One region of the Rhizobium sp. O111 genome, then DNA from elsewhere that is predicted to be linked to it. Evidence: predicted binding sites of a transcription regulator. Region 1 holds the regulator's gene; each other region holds the start of a gene.
What was found. The regulator LexA, encoded in region 1, represses DNA repair genes until DNA is damaged. The targets are predictions, from matches to a motif close to TGTTCNNNNTGTGTTCNG.
Positions count from the first base shown of each region.

Region 2: ACVTFQ_RS11385 (putative DNA modification/repair radical SAM protein) is a predicted target of LexA. The motif match lies at 1,090-1,107, and genes of this name have one in related genera.
Region 3: ACVTFQ_RS17210 (ImuA family protein) is a predicted target of LexA. The motif match lies at 1,630-1,647, and genes of this name have one in related genera.

Region 1 covers NZ_JBSHXL010000001.1:1,332,860-1,336,131, reverse strand. Annotated here, with positions in the region: gene kdsA (3-deoxy-8-phosphooctulonate synthase) at 1-318, opposite strand, end outside; gene ACVTFQ_RS06850 (VOC family protein) at 315-1,199, opposite strand; gene lexA (transcriptional repressor LexA) at 1,399-2,124, shown strand; gene ACVTFQ_RS06840 (ComEC/Rec2 family competence protein) at 2,118-3,272, opposite strand, start outside.
Region 2 covers NZ_JBSHXL010000001.1:2,235,551-2,238,822, forward strand. Annotated here, with positions in the region: gene ACVTFQ_RS11385 (putative DNA modification/repair radical SAM protein) at 1-1,084, opposite strand, end outside; gene greA (transcription elongation factor GreA) at 1,332-1,808, shown strand; gene ACVTFQ_RS11395 (glycosyltransferase family 4 protein) at 1,838-2,890, shown strand; gene ACVTFQ_RS11400 (Lrp/AsnC family transcriptional regulator) at 2,897-3,272, opposite strand, start outside.
Region 3 covers NZ_JBSHXL010000001.1:3,437,105-3,440,376, forward strand. Annotated here, with positions in the region: gene ACVTFQ_RS17195 (HpcH/HpaI aldolase/citrate lyase family protein) at 1-816, shown strand, start outside; gene ACVTFQ_RS17200 (DUF1737 domain-containing protein) at 828-1,034, shown strand; gene ACVTFQ_RS17205 (metallopeptidase family protein) at 1,068-1,505, opposite strand; gene ACVTFQ_RS17210 (ImuA family protein) at 1,669-2,619, shown strand; gene ACVTFQ_RS17215 (Y-family DNA polymerase) at 2,660-3,272, shown strand, end outside.

The DNA of each region.
Region 1 (3,272 bases):
CTCCTCGGTGTGGATGTCGGTCAAGACAGGGAAGCCGTATTCCTTCTTGAGATCGGCGAAGACTTCGAGCGCCGTTTCAAGACCGATGCCGCGCTGGGCCGACAGCGAGGTGCGGTTGGCCTTGTCGAAGGAGGACTTGTAGACAAGGCCGATGCCGAGCTTGTCGCAGAGCTCCTTCAGCGTGCCGGCGATCATGAAGGCATGGTCGCGGCTTTCCATCTGGCAGGGGCCGGCGATCAGCGACAGCTTGCCGGTGTTGGAAAACACCACACGGCCGGCGCCTTCGCCAACGGCCACCTCGGAATTGGTCTCAGTCATCGTTTCTCCTCGAAGGCGAAGAGCGCGCCCTGGCCGGGTGCGGCCTTCACCAGAATTCGATTGTTCTTGCGTGTATAGGTGATCCCGTTAGCAGCCAAATGCGCCTCTGTCACGGCGAGATCGGCAACGGAAAAGACAATCGCCGCGCCACGCAGGCCGCGATCGGCCTTGGGCTCGGCGAGATCGTAGTAAGCGTTCAAGCCATCCGGCGACAGGATATTGATACGGGCGTTGCCGGCATCCAGGCTGACACCGAACGCCTCCTCGCGGGTCGCCTGCGCATCAGACGCCAGCTGCAACAGCGGCGCGAACGCCTTGGGATCGGACGACGAGAGCACGATCGACAGGATGCCCAAAACGCCATTCGCATGGGTTTCCAAGGCCTTGAGATCGCTGGGCAGTGGGTTGACGCGCTGGCAGGCGAAGAGGAAGAAATCGGGTGCGCGCAGATCGGCCGCGAAAGCCAGGCGGAACGCGGCGGTCGCCTCAGAACCATCCGGCATCTTCATCTGCCGGGCAAATCTCAGCATCTCGCCGCCGCTCATGCCATCGTCGATGAAGCGGGCGTGATCGCTATCGGCATCCGGCGTACCGAAGACGATAGCCGACAGGCCGTCGTCGCCGCAGCGGAAGCGGAAGGCACGATCACGTGCGGTGAAAACGTTGCCGTCTCCGATGGCCGCTTCGTAAGTCTCCAGGCTGGCGATGCCGAGCGGCTCGAGGTAGGTTTTGTCGGCAAAGAAGACGCAGGCATTCTCGGTGCCGAATGGGTGCCGCGCATCGGCGGCGACGGTAAAACCGAGCTTGCCCAGGCGCTCGCGCGCCATCTCGATATTGACCACCGGCAGCACCACGTGGTCCAGGGGATGGGGGTCACTCATCGGCAAATCCTCCCGAAATCGGCAGAGATGTGCGCTGGCTTTCGCCACAATGCAAGAGGCGAGCGCGGTTAAATCGAATGAAGTGCAAAATCGCGACGATTCCGAGCCAAGTTTTACGAAAATTTAGGCACTTGCGGAACACATATGGAACATATAGTGTCCGTTCTGGCTTTGTTTCACGACTCTGGGGTTCATTTCGATGCTGACACGCAAGCAACAAGAACTGCTTCTGTTCATTCATGAGCGGATGAAAGAGTCGGGCGTTCCGCCATCCTTCGACGAAATGAAGGATGCACTCGATCTAGCATCAAAATCCGGCATTCACCGGCTGATCACGGCGCTGGAAGAGCGCGGCTTCATTCGCCGGCTGCCAAACCGGGCGCGCGCGCTCGAGGTCATCAAGCTGCCGGAAGCCTATAATCCGAGCCTGCAGCCGCGACGCGGCTTCTCGCCGAGCGTCATCGAGGGCAGCCTCGGCAAGCCGCAGCCGGTGGCCGCGGCCCCTGCCCCGAAGGCCGCGCCCAGCGCCGACAACGGCAACTCGGCGTCCGTTCCCGTCATGGGCCGGATCGCCGCCGGTGTGCCGATCTCGGCGATCCAGAACAACACCCACGACATCACCGTCCCCGCCGACATGCTCGGCTCCGGCGAGCACTACGCGCTCGAGGTCAAGGGCGACTCGATGATCGAAGCCGGCATTTTCGACGGCGACACCGTCATCATCCGCAACGGCAACACCGCCAATCCCGGCGACATCGTCGTGGCGCTTGTCGACGATGAAGAGGCGACGCTGAAGCGCTTCCGCCGCAAGGGCGCGTCGATCGCGCTGGAAGCTGCGAACCCGGCTTACGAAACCCGCATTTTCGGGCCTGACCGCGTCAAGGTTCAGGGCAAGCTCGTCGGGCTTATTCGCCGGTATCACTGAGTGGTGACATCGCCAGGCGGTGACTGGTCGTCGCTGAAGCTGTCGTTGCGCCAGTCATAGGCGCGATGGCGCAACCAGGGGCGACCGAGGCTTTCATAGGCGGTTTTGACGACGGGTGTCCCCTGCTCGTCGATACGGATTTCGACGGCGCCCGATCGCCTGAGGGTTTCGCCGGTCAATAGCATTGCGCCGGAACGGCATGTCGCCTGGCGCAGACGGACAGGCGTGATGACGATATCGGCCACATCGCAGGCGGGACCGAGATAGGCGGCGTTTTCGAGCGTCGCGATGACGTAGCCGCTATCGAGCGCTGTCACGCACCAGGCCATCTTGAGGCACTGGAAACCGCTGTCGTTTGTCGAAGCCGCTGCTTCGCGCATCATGGCGCGCGCTTCGCGTTGTTGTTTCAGTGTCAGTCGTGGCCTTGGCTCACCCCTCCTGGGAATGGACAATGCCTCGCCTTCGATCACATCCGGCGGCTTGTGGTCTTCGATCGCGAGCGCGCGCTGCCATTGCCCGAAGATGAAGTCGGGCGGCCGTTCGCGGTTGCTGGCAAGGCCGTCGCCTGTAACTGCCGCCACAAGGCTTCCATCCTCGGACACGACGAGTTCTGGCGCAGGTGTCGCAGGCAGCAGGACGACGACGATCGTTGCAAGCGCGGCAACCGCAGCGCCGATCCATCGCAGGCGCGTCCGCATCAGCCCCCAGACGAGGAAGCCGAGTACGGCGATCGCGAAATACCATTCGGGAATCCGCCCGATATCGACACTGCCGCCCCAGCCGGAAACCATCTTTGCGATGTCGATCACGAGATCCAGCCCGAAGCCGGCGACCTTCCACGGCACAGCGTCGAGGCCAAATGGCGTCGCCAACATCGCGGCCATTCCGAAGGGCATGACGATGAAGGAGATGACGGGCATGGCAAGCAGGTTGGCGGGAAGGCCGTAGCCGCTCAGCCTGTGAAAATGCTCGATCGAAAACAGCGCCGTCGAGAAACCGCCGATCATCGAGGTCAGCGCGATGCCGCCGAAGAAGCGAAGCGTGACCATGACCGGCTTTATCGCGGGATGCGTGAGAAGAACGCTTTCGCGATGCCGCCTCCTAGTCCACACAGCAAAGCCCGCGACCAGCGCCAGCGTCGCGGCGTA
Region 2 (3,272 bases), 900 kb from region 1:
GCAGCTTTCGGAAGCGCCGCGCCGAGAGGATCGATTTCACCGTCTTCGTCCCCAGCCCCGGCACGCGAAGCAGCGTCTCGCGCGGCGCCCTGTTGATATCGACGGGGAAATCGTTGCGGTTGCCGAGCGCCCAGGCAAGCTTCGGGTCGAGATTGAGGTCGAGCATCCCGCCCTCCTGCGAGGACGTGATCTCGTCGATCCCGAAACCATAGAAACGATAGAGCCAGTCCGCCTGGTAAAGCCGATGCTCGCGCATCAGCGGCGGCTTGATCAGCGGCAGGTTCTTCGACGAGTCGGGAATGGGGCTGAAGGCCGAGTAATAGACGCGCCTCAGCCCGTAGCTCCCGTAAAGCTGCGCGCTGGTTCCCAGAATGGTCGCATCATTGGCGCCATCGGCGCCGACGATCATCTGCGTGCTCTGCCCGCCAGGCACGAAACGCTTGCGCCGTTTGGTCTGCAGCGTCGGCTCGGAGGCCGCCTCGATCTTCAATCTGAGATCGCCCATCGACCGACGAATGCTGGCCGGTTTCTTCTCCGGCGCCAGTTGCGCGATGCCGCGATCGGTCGGCAACTCGATGTTGAGCGACAAACGGTCGGCATAGAGCCCGGCTTCCTCGATCAGATGCGGCGAGGCCTCGGGAATGGACTTCAGATGAATGTAGCCCCGGAAGTTATGCGTGGTGCGAAGCTCGCGCACGATCCGCACCATCTCCTCCATCGTGTGGTCGGAGGAGCGGATGATGCCAGACGACAGGAAAAGCCCCTCGATATAATTGCGCCGATAAAACTCCAGCGTCAGCCAGATAACCTCCTCCGGCGTGAACCGCGCCCGCTCCACATTGCTGGACGAGCGATTGATGCAATAGGCGCAGTTGTAGATGCAGAAGTTGGTGAGCAGGATCTTCAGCAGCGAAATGCATCGCCCATCCGGCGCATAGGCGTGGCAGATGCCGGCGCCTTCGGTCGAACCAAGCCCGCCGCTCTTGCCGGAATCGCGCTTGGTGGTTCCGCTGGAGGCGCAGGAGGCGTCATATTTGGCCGCGTCCGAGAGGATGGCCAACCGCTCTTCGAGTGACTTCTTCATGCCTATGTTCACTATATGTTCTATCGCTAACAGTCAAGAAAAGCCGCCATGGATCGATGTTTTTCAAGTTTGACGCGAAAAGCCATGAGGGGTTGCAAGTCGCTTCATCGAATTCTCTGGAAATCGACGGAGGCAATCTGCTATAAACGAAGCAGATAGAGTTTTTGCATGGTTCCGAAGTTCCCCTTCGGGACCTGTTTTCTTTTGTGTCTCTGCCTAGCCGACACAAAGACTGAAGGACAAGAAAATGGTTGATAAGGTACCGATGACGCAGGGTGGTTTCGTCAAGCTGCAGGAAGAGCTGCGCTGGCGTCAGCAGGAAGAACGCCCGCGAATCATCGAGGCGATTGCCGAGGCCCGCGCACACGGCGACCTCTCGGAGAACGCCGAGTACCATGCCGCCAAGGAAGCCCAGAGCCACAACGAAGGCCGCATCGGCGAGCTTGAGGATCTGACGGCGCGCGCCGAGGTCATCGACCTCTCCAAGATGTCCGGCAGCACGATCAAGTTCGGCGCCAAGGTGAAGCTCGTCGACGAAGACACCGAGGAAGAAAAGACCTACCAGATCGTTGGCGACCAGGAAGCCGACGTGAAGGCCGGCCGCATCTCCATCTCCTCCCCGATCGCCCGCGCGCTGATCGGCAAGGAAGTCGGCGATTCCATCGAGGTCAACGCGCCCGGCGGCTCCAAGGCTTACGAAGTTCTGGCCATCACCTGGGGCTGAGGACCTTGGCGGATCGCGGCCGATCGCACATCGTCGATATCGCTGACGTCGAAATCGTAGCGCCGAACTTCAAGAAGCGTCTGTCAGGCGTCACCTCGACGATCATCCAGCTTATCCCGGTCCAGCGGGCGCTCGGTCAAAAGATCGCGGCGCTCGGGCCGGGCCTGCCGGAATCGATCCCGCATATCCGCTTTCGCGACCTTTCGAAACTATGGCGCGCGCCCTCGACCCGGCCCTTCCGCGTCTGGCATGCGCGCCGCAACATCGAGATGCTCCCTGCCCTCATCATGCGCGACCTCCTGCGCATGAAGCTGAAGATCGTCTTCACCTCCGCATCGCAGCGCAAACACAGCGGCTGGACGAAGTTCCTCGTCTCGAAGATGGACGCGGTCATCGCGACCTCGGGCAAGACGGCCAACTATCTGGAAGTGCCCAGCACCGTCATCCTGCACGGCATCGACACCGCCCGCTTCTCGCCGCCATCCGATAAGGCGCAGGCCAAGCGCGAATGCGGCCTCGACCCGGACAAGAAGATCGCCGGCTGCTTCGGCCGCGTCCGCCACCAGAAGGGCACCGACCTCTTCGTCGACACCATGCTGCGGCTTCTCCCCGATCATCCTGAGTGGAGCGCCATCATCGCCGGCCGCGCCACGGCCCAGCATGTCGAGTTCGAGAACGGCCTGAAGGCCAAGGTCGCCGCCGCCGGCCTCTCCGACCGCATCCTCTTCGTCGGCGAACACACCAACATCAACGACTGGTACCGCGCGCTTGATTTGTTCGTTGCGCCGCAGCGCTGGGAAGGTTTCGGCCTGACCCCGCTCGAAGCCATGGCCACAGGCGTCCCCGTCGTCGCAACCGATGTCGGCGCTTTTCCGGAGATCGTGACCACGGGCGATAACGGCGCGGGCGTGCTGATTGCCCGCGACGATCTCGATGCGATGGCAAAGGCCGTTTCGGAACTCATGGATGATGAAAGCCGCCTGGCGCGGCTCGCCGCCAATGCCCAGACGCATGTCATGGAAAACTTCCGCATCGAAGGCGAAGCCACGAAGCTGAAGGCTATCTACGACAGCCTCGGCTGAGACAAATCAGACTTCGGTCAATCCGAGTTTCTTGATCTGGCGGATCGTCAGCATGGTGCGCACGGTGTCGACATGCTCGTTGGCGGTCAGCACCTCGATGACGAAGTCCTGGAACCGCGTCAGGTTTTCAGCCACGCAATGCAACAGGAAGTCGCTATCGCCCGAGACCATCCAGGCTTGGCGCACCAGCGGCCACTGTGTCGTCGCTGCGGCGAACGCCTTGAGATTGGCTTCCGACTGATGCTTGAGACCGACCATACAGAATGCGACGAGATCGAAGCCCAGCTTCGGGCTGTTCAGCATCGCGTGGTAGCCTTCGATAACGCCGGACTCTTCCAGCTTGCGCACACGCCGAAGACAGGGCGGCGCCGAGATGCCGACC
Region 3 (3,272 bases), 2.1 Mb from region 1:
GCGGTGATCTTCGACCTCGAGGATTCCGTGGCACCCGAGAAGAAAGCCGAAGCGCGCGATAACCTGGCCGCCTTCTTCCGGGGCAAACCGCTCGAGGGCAAGGAACGCATCATCCGCATCAACGGCCTCGACACCAACTGGGGCCGCGCCGACATGGAGCTCGTGAGCGCGCTGGAGCCGGATGCCGTTCTGCTGCCGAAGGTCAACGAACCGCAGGACGTGATGTCGGTCAGCGATCTTCTCGCGGATGGCGATGCGCCGGACGAACTGCGGATCTGGGCGATGATAGAGACACCGCGCGGCATCCTCAATGCCGCGGTGATCGCCGAGGCCGGCCGAACGGCGGGCTCAAGGCTCGATTGCTTCGTCGTCGGCCTCAACGACCTCAGAAAGGAAACCGGCGTGCTACCGCAGCCCGGCCGGCAATATCTTGTGCCCTGGTTGATGCAGGTGATCCTCGCCGTGCGCGCTTACGGCCTCTGCGCCATCGACAGCGTCTTCAACGATTTCAAGGATATCGATGGCTTCGACACCGAATGCGCCGAGGCACGCGCCATGGGCTTCGATGGCAAGATGCTGATCCACCCCACGCAGATCGAACCCGCCAACCGGCATTTCGGCCCGGACGCATCCGCCATCGCCGAAGCTGAGGCGATCATGAAAGCCTTCGCCGACCCCGCCACGGATGGCCTCAACGTCATCAATGTCGACGGACGCATGATCGAGCGGCTGCATCTTGTCCAGGCGGAAACTCTGGTTCATAAAGCCCGCCTGATTGCAGAACGCCAGAAGGCAAAAGGCCAGACGGCAAACTGAAAGACGATGTAATGAAGCTCTACCGCCTTCTGACCGGCCAGGACGACGCCGCTTTCTGCCACCGCGTAACCGACGCCCTCAACAAGGGCTGGTCGCTGAACGGCTCGCCGGCCATGACTTTCAACTCGCAGACCGGCCAGGTGATGTGCGCCCAGGCGATCGTCAAGCATGTCGAAGGCAAGGACTACCACCCCGACATGAAGCTTTCCGAGCAGTAAGATTTGCTGTGGGGCGCCTGAAGAGCCCAGCGCCTAGCGCTCGGCCGCCTCTTCGGCGCTCGCCTCGATCCGCTCCATGTCGTCATCGCTGAGGCCGAAATGGTGGCCGATCTCATGGATCAGCACGTGGGTGATGATATCGCCCAGCGTCTCGTCGTTCTCGGCCCAGTAATCGAGGATCGGGCGCCGGTAGAGGCGGATGCGATTGGGAAGCTCGCCCGTTTCCAAGGTGAAGCGCTCGGAAATCCCGCGTCCCTCGAACAGGCCGAGTAGATCGAACGGCGTTTCCAGCGCCATGTCCTCGAACACCTCGTCATCGGGGAAGTCTTCGATCTCGATCGTCAGATTGGTCGTCAGCGCACGGAATTCTTCCGGCAGGTGGCTGTAGGCCTCCATCGCCAAAGACTCGAACGTGCTGATTGTCGGAGCGTGGCGATCCTGCCAATTGTCGCTCTGGTCTATGCGAGCCATAAAAGCTCCTTTCCTTTGCCGCCCATATAGAGCCTTTGCCGCTGATTTTCGAGAGCGGAATCAAGGGCAGGAATAAATTCACATCAAACGGCTGTTGACTCTTCGGCCGAGCTCTGGAATCCATAAGAACATAATAGGAACATCCGATAGATGGAGTGACGTCGTGGCACAGTCGGCCGTGGCGCGCGAGCGGCTTTTTGCGCTCCGCGAAACCATTGCAAAGCTTGAAGGAAAACCGGTGCCCGCATTGGCGGCGGCGGAAAACCAGGCTTTGGCCGACACCGTTCTCGACAAGCCGAAGAGCGAAGACGTCCTGCGCCTGCCGCTTGGCATCCCCGCTCTGGATGAGGCGCTCGACGGCGGCCTGCCGCTTGACGGCCTGACCGAAATCCGCACGACGCTGCTGCGCAATGCCGGCGCAAGCAGCGGCTTCGTTCTCGCGATCGCGGCAATGCTCCAGCATGGGCAAGAGGAAGGTGCGAACGCGCACCTGCCGATCCTCTGGATCGCCGATACGGTGGCGACGATGGAGGCCGGGCGGCCCTATGCCGTCGGCCTCAGCGATTTCGGCCTGAAGTCGCGGCTCTTCCTGCACGCCGCGCCGAAAAAGCTGGAGGACGCACTGTGGCTGGCGGAAACCGCCGTCGAAAGCGGCGTCTTTCCGGCCACCATTCTTGAGGTTCGCGGCAATCCCAGGCCCTTCGGCCTGACGGAAAGCCGTCGTCTCAACCTGCGGGCCAAGGCGTCGCGCCGCCCGCTTTTCCTGTTGCGGCAGGCAGCGGAGGAAGAGGCCAGCAGCGCCATCTTCCGCTTCCTTGCCGAACCCGCGCCATCTGCGGCGCGGCCCTTGCCTGATGGTTCGATGCTGGGCGGCAGCATCGGCAATCCGATCTTTCGCATCACCCTGGAGAAGAGCCGAAACCCGGCTCCCTTCTCCATTCTTCTGGAGTGGAACCCCCATGACCGCCGGTTTTTCCCTGTCCGCCCATCAGCCGACACTCGCTTTCCAGGCGAACGCTCAGCGCATTCTGGCACTGTATTTTCCGCATTTGCCGACCGATCGCATATCCAGGAAGAAATGGGGTCTCGCCTGGCGTTTACGCAATCGTCCTGAGACGCCGCCGATCGTCTGCTCCGGCCGCCACGCCAACACCATGCGGCTGACGGCGCTGGACGAGGCAGCCGAGGCGATCAACCTGAAAAAGAGCATGGGTGTCGCCGAAGCCCGCGCCATCCATCCGACGATCGAGGTGATCGAGGAAGATCCGGCCGCCGACCAGCGCTTTCTCGAAGGCATCGCCGATTGGTGTGACCGCTATACGCCGCTGGTGGCGCTCGACGGCAGGGATGGACTTTTTCTAGATATCACCGGCTGCGCTCATCTCTTAGGCGGAGAAAAGGCGCTCCTCAAGGATATCCTGTCCAGGCTCTTTCAAATGGGCATCGACGTCCGGGGCGCGATCACCTCCTCCCCGGGCCTCTCCTGGGCGGTCAGCCGTTTCGGCCAGGGAGGCGTGATCGACGCGGATGAGACGGAACGGGTCGTTGCCCCTCTACCGGTCGCAGCACTCCGTCTCTCGGACGATACGGTCGCAGCGCTCACCAAGATGGGGCTGAAATATATCGGCGACCTGATGGAAACCCCGCGTGCGCCGCTGACCCGCCGCTTCGGCGCAAGTGTGCTGCTGCGGCTTGACCAGATACTTGGAACGGATGAGGAGCCGATATCACCACGCCTGCCCGTCGCCAGCCTCTCGGCCGAGCGCC